One region of the Arthrobacter sp. SE2 genome, then DNA from elsewhere that is predicted to be linked to it. Evidence: riboswitches for the same ligand, from Rfam matches in the RefSeq annotation. Region 1 holds a riboswitch; the other holds the start of a gene.
What was found. Region 1 has a riboswitch for S-adenosylmethionine ahead of AC4CS3_RS18405 (DUF1737 domain-containing protein). Riboswitches for the same ligand answer to the same signal wherever they lie in the genome.

Region 1 (5,915 bases):
TCGCTTCCGGCCTCTTTCTGGTGATGGAGGCCGCCAGGCATCTGGGGGCTTCTGTGTTGCTGAGTCAGGTGGCCGGACAAGGCCAGGGCTTCCTGGATCTGGTTCGGCTCGCCACGACGGGCGCCGCCGGCTCCAATGTCCTCAACAATTTGCCTGCGTACCTGCTCGCAGAACCGCTGGCGGGGACCCCAGTGCGGATGGCGGCGTTGCTGATCGGAGTCAATGCGGGCCCGATCATCACGCCTTGGGCCTCCCTGGCAACCTTGCTGTGGCACGACCGTCTGATGCGGATGAACGTCCTGATTACGTGGAAGGGCTACGCGATCTTCGGACTGATGGTTGCTCCTCTGACCGTGTTTGCCGCAGTAGCGGTGCTGGCAGTCACCGGACAGTGAGGGCGTTCGGCGCGTGCCGGCCCCATCGCCGGGCGCGAAGAATCAGGACAGAATATAGAACAGCTCGGCCGTACCGCCGGAACCCCGACACGAGAAGGATCTGCCTCATGCTCAGCCTGCAGGACATCGATGACATCGTCCTCAACGGAGGGATTGTCGTTGACGTCGCCGGGGAGAAAATCGGCTCAGTGGAGCAGGTTTTCACCAGCGGTGATTCCGGGGATCCTGTCTTTGTCACCGTGCGGACCGGCCTGTTCGGCATGTCCGAGTCTTTCGCCCCGCTTTCCGGAGCCAGCCTTGAGAATTCAGTGATCAGGGTGGCTTTCGCCAAGGACAAAGTGAAGAACGGCCCGCGCATCGAGAGCGACCGCGGCGTGATCACGGAGACGCAGGAACAGGAACTCTACAACTATTACGGGCTCGCGACCGAGGCCCCCAACGAAGGTGCCGCGGAGGAAACCGGTGCCTACGATGGACGGACGGTGCCTGAGTCCGCGGCTGGGGAGACCGAGCCGGAACCGGGCCCCCCACCCCCGCCCCGGCATCCGCCGCGTCCGCCGCACGGCGGTCCGCATCCGCCGCACCTGCACAAACATGTACCCCACCCCCCGCACCCCGGCCCTCCCGCGCCGCATCGGCCACCTGGGCCCTCGGCGGAACCGGAAGACATTCCATAACCGTCGCCCGCGTGCCGGAGGATTTCAGCCACCGGCCGTGATCCTCACAGCAGCGACGCCCCCGCCTGTTGAGGCGGCGGAAGCACCTGAATAAGCCCGCATTACTAGAACCTGGACATTGACCGACGCAGGCTGCAGCTGAACAACTCGCGAGTAGGACGTAGCGCAATCGATCGTCTGATCCTGCGGGGCAAGGCCGATCCGTGGATCCTGGGCGATGACAAGGTGGACATCCGAGGCGCCAACACAGGCTGCGGTCAGAGTATACGGGCCCGCGTCCTCGACCCTTGCACTCTTTCCAACCCCGCTAACGGCGCCGCCCACACCGCCGGAATCCTCCAGGATCACCGCGCCGGAGGCTCCCCCGAGAAGTTGCTTGGCGGTAACGAGGTTCCTGGCTTCCAGCGCTACGGTTGCCTGATCCTTGGTGGGCAACGGCGCCCGCGGAGGGGAACTCCGCGTGGGCCCGGCAGCGGGCCGGGGATCGCCGGCGTCGGTATATTGACAGCCGGACAAACCGGCCGCCAGCAGCAGCCCTGCCAGTAATACCGCTACGGTTCTGGTTCCCCCATGAGCCACCATGAATCCGAGTGTAGCGGGCAGGCAAATTTAGCATGGCGACCCTATTGTGCCGCCATGCCCTCAGTAGTTAACTAGTTGCGGCCGGTCAAGCTTGTTAAACGTCTGGTGCGCCGGTTCTGGGGCCGGCGCACCAGACTTCCCCAACTAACTCGCATTTGTTGTCGTTTAGCGGCCTGTAAACGACAACAACTGCGAGTCAGTTGGGCTTCTCAGGATCCGATGGGAGAAAGTGCCCGCACCAGACCGAAAAGGTCCTTGGGGTCATCGGGGTTCGCGACGAGGTCGATCTCCTCGAAAAATTCCGAACCCTCAACGGCATCGCGCAGATACCGCAGGGCGGAAAAGTCCTCGATCGCGAAGCCCACGGAATCGAAAATCGTGATCTGGTCCGTGGCGGTGCGGCCCGGCGCGTGCCCGCACAGGACCTGCCAGAATTCCGTGACGGGAAATTCGGCGGACATTTGTTGGATCTCGCCTTCAATCCGCGTCTGGGGATCGTATTCCACAAAGACATCGCCGAGGCCCAGGATGGCAGCGTCGAGTTCGGTCTTCCCTGGGCAATCGCCACCGATCGCGTTGATGTGAACACCAGGCGAGACCTGGGCAGCCGTCAGGATGGTGGCATTCGCCTTGTCCGCCGTGCAGGTGGTGATGACATCGGCGCCCTCCACTGCAAGGGCCGCCGAGCCCGCGATGGTGATGTCGAAGCCGAGGGGAGACATGTTCCGGACGAACTTCTCCATCGCAGCCGGATCCGTGTCCCAGATCCTGACAGTGTTTATGCCCAGGGCCGCCCGGAAGGCCAGGGCCTGAAACTCCGATTGGGTTCCGGTCCCGATCATCGCCATGATGCGGGCATCGGGGCAGGCGAGTTTCTTCGCGACCATCCCGGACGTGGCCGCCGTCCGCAGCGCTGTCAGCACAGTCATCTCTGCGAGGAACGTCGGGTAGCCGTTATGGACGTCGGACAGGACACCGAAAGCTGTCACCGTCTGGAAGCCACGCGCTGGATTCGAAGGGTGTCCATTTACATACTTGAAGCCGTATGTTTCCCGGTCGCTGGTGGGCATCAACTCGATGACCCCAAATGGCGTGTGACTTGCCACCCGCGGAGTCTTGTCAAAAGATTCCCACCGCCGGAAGTCGTCTTCCAAGTATCGAATCATCTCCGAGATGATGGTCTCCGGGCCTCGCCCGGCCGTCCAGCGAACCATATTGCGGACATCGACAAAGCGCGTCATGTGCGCTCCTTTCCCTTACAAGCACTGTTGCTACGAGGCTACGGAGCGGCGATATGCATCCACAATTGCCAAAGTACGTACTTTTCATTGAAAAGCTGGACAAAATGATGAACACGTCTTTACATAATGCTCATTGGATACAGGCGTCCGTCATCCGGACGGCTACCGCAGGACGGAACTGAGCAACAGGCTCGTCTCGCTATTGACGATCCCCTCGATGCCGCGGATCCTGCCCAACACCTGGTCAAAGTCGCTGAGGCTTTCCGTGCGCAGCTCGGCCACGAGATCCCAACCGCCGTTCGTGGTGTGCAGCGCCCAAATCTCGGGAAGCCCCCTGAGCTGGCGAATGACTTTGTCGGCCGATCTTCCCTCCACTGCTATGAGCGCAATAGCCCTAATCGCAAGTGGATCGACCTCGTCGCGCACCCTGGCAGTGAAACCAACGATGGTTCCCGAGGAGACAAGACGCTCGAGCCGGCTATTCACAGTGGCCCTGGCTACGCCCAGCTTACGCGCGAGGCTCGCCACGGACGCCCTGCCGTCCTCCCGGAGGGCGGAGAGGAGCTGACGGTCAAGGTCGGTGAGTGCTGCCATAAAGATAAACGTATCGCCCATTCCCCAAGCGGGCCTGAGTCCGTAGGGTATCGACATGAGCATCTACATCAGCCCCGACTCTGCTGCATGGTCGCTGACGGCCATGGCGACTGGTGCGTCAGCGGGATCAATCGATGATGCAAACGGCATGTCCAACTTGGTGAAGGAAATCTACGAGACAGAAGGTTTCGAAGCCCTGTCGGGTGTGGTTTTTGCCTTGGCTCATCACAACAGCCTCTCGCTGCACGCGCTCGCCACGGCCACCGGGATATCCGTGCACGAGTTGCTGGAAATCCGGAAGCACCAAGGTTCCACTTTCCATTACTCGCCTACGGGAGTAGCGTCGCGGTTTGACGCCATTCCACCCCGGATCCAGGCAAGCCTTGAACCGCTGCCGAAAGAAACCGACGCCTAAGACCCCCGGTTACGGAACATGACGACGGCCGGTGATGCAGGCCGCCGTCGTGGATGTTATTTTCTTCTTGAGTAATGAGCACCAGCGCGAAGCCCTGACTTGCTGGTCGGCAACCCTCTCTCCGGCGGGGTGCCTCAGGTGACTACTCGGCGTATCGACACTTTCGAACTGCAAGCGTGACTGAGGAGCACCAATGCCTGAACCCACCGAAGAAAAACTCTCGTACCGTCTCATCACGGGCCCTGACACGAAGGATTTCTGCGAGCGGATCTCCACCGCCCTCGCGGAGGGATATGTGTTGCACGGCAGCCCAGCCGCGACCTTCAACGGCAGTGACGTGATTGTGGCGCAGGCCATCGTCCTCCCCGCAGCGATCGCCAGCGCGGACGCAGCAGTTGCCAATGCAGTAGACCAGCTTGATGAAGAGTTCGACGGCGAGGGCCACGCATGAGCTATGCAGGCGACCTCAGCCCGCACGACGCCTGGGCCAAACTGGAACAAGGCGCCATCCTGGTGGACGTCCGCACCGAAGGCGAGTGGGCACACATCGGGATCCCGGACACCAAAGCCACCGAGAACGATCCCTTGTTCATCCAGTGGAACCTGGCCGGCGGGATCCCCAACTCACGCTTCATCGACGATCTGAAGCAGCAGGCTCCGGAAGCGGACGGCACCGAACTGGTCTTCCTGTGCCGCTCCGGCCAGCGTTCCATCGCCGCTGCGATCGCCGCAACACAGGCCGGCTACACCGCCTACAACGTCCTCGAGGGCTTCGAGGGCGAACCGGACCGCTACGGCGAGCGAACCGTGAACGGCTGGAAAAACCGTGGACTTCCGACGAACCTGGGGAACATCTAAGTGACTTTCAATCCTGACGCCGCCGGCTGGAGCCCTGACACCCAGGCAGTCCGCGGCGGTCTTGACCGCACCAACTTCCAAGAAACGTCCGAGGCCGTCTTCCTGAACTCCGGCTTCGTCTATGAGTCCGCCGCAGCCGCAGAGCGCGCATTCACGGGCGAGGACGAGCGCTTCGTCTACTCCCGTTACGGCAACCCCTCCGTGGCCACTTTCCAGGAGCGACTCCGCCTGCTCGAAGGCACCGAAGCGTGTTTCGCGACGGCGTCGGGCATGTCCGCTGTCTTCACCGCCCTCGGTGCGTTGCTGGCCGCCGGCGACCGCGTGGTTGCCGCCCGCTCGCTCTTCGGTTCCTGCTTCGTGATCCTCAACGAGATCCTGCCCCGTTGGGGCGTCGAGACCGTCTTCGTGGACGGCCCGGACCTGGACCAGTGGCGTGCCGCATTGTCCGAGCCGACAACGGCAGTGTTCTTCGAGTCGCCGTCGAACCCCATGCAGGAAATCGTGGACATTGCAGCGGTGAGCGAACTAGCCCACGCGGCGGGCGCTACCGTCGTCGTCGACAACGTCTTCGCCACTCCGCTGCTGCAGCGCTGCGGCGATCTCGGCGCGGACGTGATTGTCTACTCGGGCACCAAGCACATCGATGGCCAGGGCCGGGTCCTGGGCGGAGCAATCCTGGGCACCAAGGAATTCATCGACGGTCCCGTGAAGCAGCTCATGCGGCACACCGGGCCGTCGCTTTCCGCGTTCAACGCCTGGGTCCTGACCAAGGGCCTGGAGACGATGGCGCTGCGCGTCAATCACTCCTCGGCGTCTGCGTTGCGGATCGCCGAATGGCTTGAGGAACAGCCGGCCATCAGCTGGGTCAAGTACCCGCTGTTGAAGTCGCACCCGCAGTTCGAGCTCGCCGCGAAGCAAATGAAGGCCGGCGGAACCGTGCTCACCTTCGAGCTGCTCCCCTCTGCCGGGCGATCGGCGAAAGAGGCCGCCTTCGCGCTGCTGGACGGGCTCGCCGTGATCGATATCTCGAACAACCTGGGCGACTCCAAGTCCCTCATCACCCACCCCGCCACCACCACGCACCGCGCCATGGGTCCGGAAGGCCGCGCGGCCATTGGCCTGAGCGACGGCGTCGTGCGGCTTTCGGTGGGGC
Region 2 (5,915 bases), on a different contig from region 1:
GAACGTGTCCGAGACAGCGTGCTCGAGCATCTCGGCCTCGTCGTGGACTTCATCCCAGCTGTAGCCCAACTCCCTCACGAGGTAGGTCTCGATCAGGCGGTGCCGGCGGACCATGCCCAGGGCAAGCTGCATTCCCTGGGGGGTCAAAGTAATGGCGCTGTAGGGCTGGTGGTCCACCAGGCCTTGGTCCTTGAGTTTGCGGACCATCTCCGAGACGGAGGAATTGGCGACACCGAGCCGCTGCGCGAGCTGTGAGGACGTGATGGGTTTGTCCTGCCACTCCGTAAAGGAGTAGATGACCTTGACGTAGTCCTCGATCGAGGAGGAGGGCGCACTGGTCTTCACGGTTCCAAGCCTATCGTGAACCGGCCGAATCAGACTTTCCGCGCCCGCCAGCTCTGCGTGAGATAAGGCAACGGGATGACCTCGCCCTCGGCATGGCCCAGATGTTCGAAGAGGTACCACTGAAGATTGCCCATGACCTTGGCCCGGGTGGCGTCATTCGCCCTCAGATAGTAGCTGCGCGACTTCACGAGTTCGAGGATATCGGCCGGAGTCACGGGATCCTCCCAGCGCGTCAAGTGACTTTCAAGCCCGGCGAACTCCGGGCCCACCACAGGCCGGAAGTCCGGTTTGTGGACATCGCCGGCATGCATGATGCGGGACAAGCGATGGACCCAGGGCACTGAAGTGTCCAATTGGTTCCAGATCAAGCCGATAACGCCCTGGGGTCGAAGGATCCGGGCGATCTCGGTGCTGGCGGCGAGGGGATCGCACCAGTGCCAGGCCTGGGCAACGCTGACGACGTCGAATGCTGAGTCCGCCAGTCCAGTTGCCTCGGCCGTGCCCTCCAGGGCGACCACTTGTGGATACGTTTTGCGCAGCTGGGTGAGCATGTCCGTGGAAGGGTCCACTGCGGACACAGCCAGCCCGCGCTCGACAAGGAGCGACGTGAACTTCCCCGTGCCGGCGCCGATGTCTGCCACGTCCCGCGCGCCTTCAGGCAGCAGCCAGTCAGCTGAATCCGCAGGGTAGCCGGGCCTGACACGGTCATAGTGTTCTCCGCCGTCCTGGAAACTCTGACCGAGTTCAAGGCGCCGCTCCTCATAGAGCTTCGGGCCAGCTGACGTGCCTTTGGGTCGCGGGGCCACGCAGGAACTCCTTCGTAGGACAGGAAAAATACCCTACGAATCTACCGCAATCAGTCGGTGCTGCAGGGAGCGGCGCCCGCGGTCCCGGGAGTGTTGGGAGCCCACTCCGGGTAGCTTCGGTGGTCGTTCGCCGGCACCCACCGGCCGGCATCCACCACGTAGTCCCAGCCGAGGCCATTGCTCTTGAGCGCCTGGATGCCCGCGATGAGCCGGGTGGCGTCTTCCAAGCGCGAGCCCACGCCGAAACTGGCTCGCAGGGATCCGGAGGGAAGGCCGAGGCGCTTGAGCAACGGGTGGGCGCAAAAGCGTCCGTCGCGCAGGCCAATGCCGTGCTCGGCCGCAAGATAGGCAGCCACAAGTCCGGCGTCGTAGCCCTGGAGCGAGAAGTTCACGACGCCGATGGTGTCCTGGGGATCCGTGTCGCTGAAGATCTGGTGTACGGTCACGCCGTCGATTTCCTTGAGGCCGTCGACCAGATGCGAGCGGATGGCGGCCTCGTGGGCGTGCCATTCATCGTGGTCGAGGCTGGCAATGACCTGCGTGGCCCGGGCGAGGGTGGCCGCGCCGAGTACGTTCGGCGAGCCGCCTTCGTGCCTGGCCGGTCCTGTGGCCCAGCTGACCGAATCGAGGCGCGCTTCGCGGACGGCCCCGCCTCCGGCCAGGTGCGGTGTGCCGGCGTCGAGCCAGTCGGGACGACCCACCAGGACACCTGCGCCGAACGGTGCATAAAGCTTGTGCCCAGAGAAAACCAAGTAGTCGACATCCGCTGCGGCGATGTCGATTCTGCGGTGCGGGGCGAGTTGCGCCGCGTCCACCACAATCCGCGCCCCGAATTCGTGGGCCAAGGCAGCGAGTTCCTTGATGGGCAGGATTTCGCCGGTCACGTTTGACGCGCCGGTGACAGCCAGAAGGCTGACGCCGCCGTGGGAGAGCGCCGTGCGGACATTGGCGACGGTCTCGGACAACGTTCCCGCGGCAACGATGCTGCGGTGGGGGACACTTTGCCACGGGAGGAGATTGGCGTGGTGCTCAATGTCCAGGTAAAGGACTTCGCCAATGTGTCGACCGTCCTCAACTGGCAGGCAGCCGGCCAGTAGATTGAGGGAATCGGTGGTGTTGCGAGTGAAAATGACCGAATCGTCCGGCCGGCCGCCAACGAAGTCACGGACGATGTTGCGGGCGTTTTCATAGACCGAGGTGCTGATTTGGGAGGCATAGCCTGCGCCGCGGTGGACGCTCGCGTAGTACGGCAGGATCTCGTTGAGGTACGCGGAAACCACGGTCAGCGCAGGTGCGGAAGCGCCGTAGTCAAGGTTGGCGTAGCGGATGTGGCCGCCCTGGATCAAGGGTGCCTGCAACTCCGCGCCGGTGACCGCGGCGAGCGGGCGCGATGCCCGGGGGAGGGTTTCACCGCGGTGCTGTGCAGATTCGTTGTTCAGCGAAAGAGCCGGGGAAGTAAATGTGGCTGTGCTCATGGGACCTCACTCAAGAGGGACCCCTGCGTGCAGGGGGTCCGCGCTTGCCGCATCCGTTCCGGACCGGCCGGGTCGTCACCCGGGGCACCCCGCCGCGATGGAGGGTTGCCGGCCAGCAAACCGGGGTTTCGCGCTGGCACTCGTGACCTGTAAAGAGCGTAGGACACCAGCAAGGCTCATTCCAATGTGACCGGCGATTGTTAAGCGGATTATTACACCGCCGGAAAAGTGTGCCTTCTGCCGAAGAAAAAACGGCGGACACCCCCAAAAGTGGGCGTCCGCCGTCGTTTATTCAGTGGAGAGAGCGGACTAGAGGAGGTCGTCGAGCTCGGGGTTGAGCCTCTTGAGGACCTCGGAGTGCAGGATCGAGTTAGTGGCCACGGCGTTTCCGCCGAAGGGACCATCCGCACCGTCCAGGGACGTGAAGCGCCCCCCGGCTTCCGTCACGATCGGCACCAAAGCCGCCATGTCGTAGACCTGGAGTTCCGGCTCGGCGGCGATGTCCACGGCGCCCTCGGCCACGAGGCAGTAGGACCAGAAGTCGCCGTACGCACGGCTGCGCCAGACATCGTTCTCGAGGCCCAGGAAGTTGTCCAGCTTATCGTGCTGCTTCCACTCGGAAAGCTCGGAGTAGGAAAGCGAGGCGTCTTCGAGCCGCGACACGTTGGAAACCTTCAACCGGGTGGCTGCGGCCAGCGACCGGCCCATGTAGGCGCCCGAGCCCTTGGCCGCCCACCAACGCTTGCCGAGCGCCGGAGCGCTCACGAGCCCCACTACTACCTCGCCCTCGTCCACGAGGGCGATCAGCGTAGCCCAGACGGGTACGCCACGCACGAAGTTCTTGGTCCCGTCAATGGGATCGATGATCCAACGCCGCGAGCCGTGGCCCGTGCTGCCGAATTCTTCCCCGAGGACGGCGTCGCGGGGGCGGGAACGGGAGAGCTGCCCGCGGATTGCTTCTTCGGCGGCTTTGTCTGCATCGGTGACGGGGCTCAGGTCGGGTTTGGTCTCGACCTGGAGGTCCAGGGCCTTGAACCGCTCCATTGTCAGGGAATCGACGGAGTCGGCCAGGACGTGTGCCAGCCGCAGGTCGTCGTTGTAGCTCGAATCGGGTTGGGTCATGGTTCCAAACTACCGTCTATTCGCCGGTGAGCCGGGGAGGTAGGACGGCAAGCGCGCAGTTAGTTGACGGTACCCAATTCCTTGGTCTCCTGGGCTTCCATGCGCGGGTCCGCGCCGAGGAGCCGGCGCAACGACGCCAAGCGGGCCGGGCCTGCCTCGCCGGCGTGGCCGTCGGCGACCCAGGAATCCAGTCCGCATCGAACCGCGGAAGCATCGTGCTTGCAGCCTCGCTCGCACATTTCGGTTCCGGGTTCCAGATCCGGGAAGGCATGCAGGATGCGGTCCGGGTTCACGTGGGCGAGGCCGAAGGAGCGGATGCCGGGCGTATCGATGATCCAGCTGCCGCCAGGGGCGTCGCTGAGTTTCAGAGCAAGGGCAGAGGACGAGGTGTGCCGTCCGCGCCCCGTCACCGCGTTGACCCCGCCCGTGGCGCGCTCGGCGCCGGTGAGGGCATTCACCATGGTGGACTTCCCGACGCCGGAATGGCCCAGGAGCACGGTGACCTTGCCGTCGAGGTAGTCCCGCAATTGATCGACGGCGTCGCCATCGAGGCGGGCGGACAAGCCGTCGTCGGAGCGGGCATCGATACCGGAGGCGCCTGCGTCGGCCGTCCGGCTGATGATGATGGGAAAACCAAGGCTCACATAGTTGGCGAGCAATTCCGTCGGATCCTTGACGTCCGCTTTGGTGACGAGCAGCAGCGGCTCGATTCCGGCGTCGTACGCTGCCACCAAGGCGCGGTCGATGAATCCGGTGCGCGGCTCCGGGTTGGCGGCCGCGACCACCACCACGAGCTGGTCGGCGTTGGCGACGACGGCCCGTTCGATCGGATCCGTGTCATCGGCACTTCGCCGCAGGAGGGTCTTGCGCTCCTCGACGCGCACGAGGCGGGCGAGGGTGTCCGGGGCTCCGGACACATCGCCGACGAGGGCCACGAAGTCTCCGGGAACCACAGGGGAGCGCCTCAGTTCCCGGGCACGGGCGGCAATGACGATGCGCTCGTTGTCCGAGCTTTCGCCCACTATCGCGGTGTAGCGGCCGCGGTCGACCGTAATAATGCGCCCGATCACGGCGTCGTCGTGGCTGGGGCGGTCCTTCGTGCGGGGGCGTGTGCCCTTCTTGTTGGGGCGGATCCGGACGTCGGACTCATCCCAGGAGCTTGCGTCGCGGGCCATCGTTAGTTGCTTGTCTCCGTTGAACCCGTGTCCGCGACCGCCTGGCCGGCACTGAGCATCGATGCCCAGATTTGCGGAAATTCGGGCATGGTCTTGGAAGTCGTCGCGATGTCTTCAACCTGGACACCCTCGACGGCGAGCCCAAGGATGGCGCCCGCGGTAGCCATGCGGTGGTCGGCATAGCTGTGCATGACGCCGGCGTGCAGCGTCGCGGGCCGGATCACCAAGCCGTCGCTGGTTTCCTCGGCGTCGCCGCCAAGCCGGTTGATTTCGGCGACCAAGGCAGCCAGCCTGTCCGTTTCGTGGCCCCGCAAATGAGCGATGCCGGTGAGTCGGGAAGGGCTGGTTGCCAGCGCGCACAATGCCGCAACGGTAGGGGCGAGTTCGCTGGTTTCGTCGAAGTCCGCGCCCAGGATCTCCGGTCCGCCGGTGACTGTCAGCGTGCTGTTGTCCAGCGTGACAGTGGCACCCATGGTGGCGAGGATGTCCCGCCAGAAGTCCCCGACTTGCGTGGTGTTGGCCGGCCAGTTGGGGATCCGGACAGTTCCCTTCGTGGCCAACGCCGCGGCGAGGAAGGGACCCGCGTTGGAGAGATCCTGCTCGATCCGCTCGTCGAACGCCTGGATGGTACCGGGGGCGACGCGCCAATGGTTCGGCACGGAGTCATCCACCTGCACTCCGACGCCGCGCAGGACCGAGACGGTCATGTTGATGTGGTCAAGGCTCGGCACGGGCTTGCCGACATGCTCCAGGTGAAGGCCCTCATCGAACCGGGCGCCGACCAGCAACAGGGCGGAGACGAACTGCGAAGAAGCGCTCGCATCGATCACCAAGTGGCCACCGCGGACAGAGCCGGTGCCGGAAACCTTGAACGGCAGGGAGCTCGCGGTGTGCCCGTCCACTGCGCTGACTTCCACTCCGAGTGTCCGGAGGGCTTCGATGATGGTGCCCATGGGACGTTGGCGTGCGTGCGGATCGCCGTCGAACACCGA

Region 2: linked by a shared signal. The riboswitch ahead of AC4CS3_RS01020 (aminotransferase class V-fold PLP-dependent enzyme) and the one ahead of AC4CS3_RS18405 (DUF1737 domain-containing protein) in region 1 are both predicted to bind S-adenosylmethionine.

The regions. Positions count from the first base shown of each region.
Region 1 is NZ_JBZAYA010000015.1:52,565-58,479, forward strand. Features, by position in the region: gene AC4CS3_RS18375 (SLC13 family permease) at 1-395, shown strand, start outside; gene AC4CS3_RS18380 (hypothetical protein) at 503-1,072, shown strand; gene AC4CS3_RS18385 (hypothetical protein) at 1,097-1,654, opposite strand; gene ocd (ornithine cyclodeaminase) at 1,864-2,895, opposite strand; gene AC4CS3_RS18395 (Lrp/AsnC family transcriptional regulator) at 3,058-3,489, opposite strand; gene AC4CS3_RS18400 (hypothetical protein) at 3,545-3,904, shown strand; SAM riboswitch class IV at 3,975-4,087, shown strand; gene AC4CS3_RS18405 (DUF1737 domain-containing protein) at 4,098-4,355, shown strand; gene AC4CS3_RS18410 (rhodanese-like domain-containing protein) at 4,352-4,762, shown strand; gene AC4CS3_RS18415 (O-succinylhomoserine sulfhydrylase) at 4,763-5,915, shown strand, end outside.
Region 2 is NZ_JBZAYA010000001.1:207,570-213,484, reverse strand. Features, by position in the region: gene AC4CS3_RS01030 (metal-dependent transcriptional regulator) at 1-345, opposite strand, end outside; gene AC4CS3_RS01025 (class I SAM-dependent methyltransferase) at 375-1,151, opposite strand; gene AC4CS3_RS01020 (aminotransferase class V-fold PLP-dependent enzyme) at 1,202-2,626, opposite strand; SAM riboswitch class IV at 2,662-2,774, opposite strand; gene hisN (histidinol-phosphatase) at 2,936-3,748, opposite strand; gene rsgA (ribosome small subunit-dependent GTPase A) at 3,808-4,923, opposite strand; gene aroA (3-phosphoshikimate 1-carboxyvinyltransferase) at 4,926-5,915, opposite strand, start outside.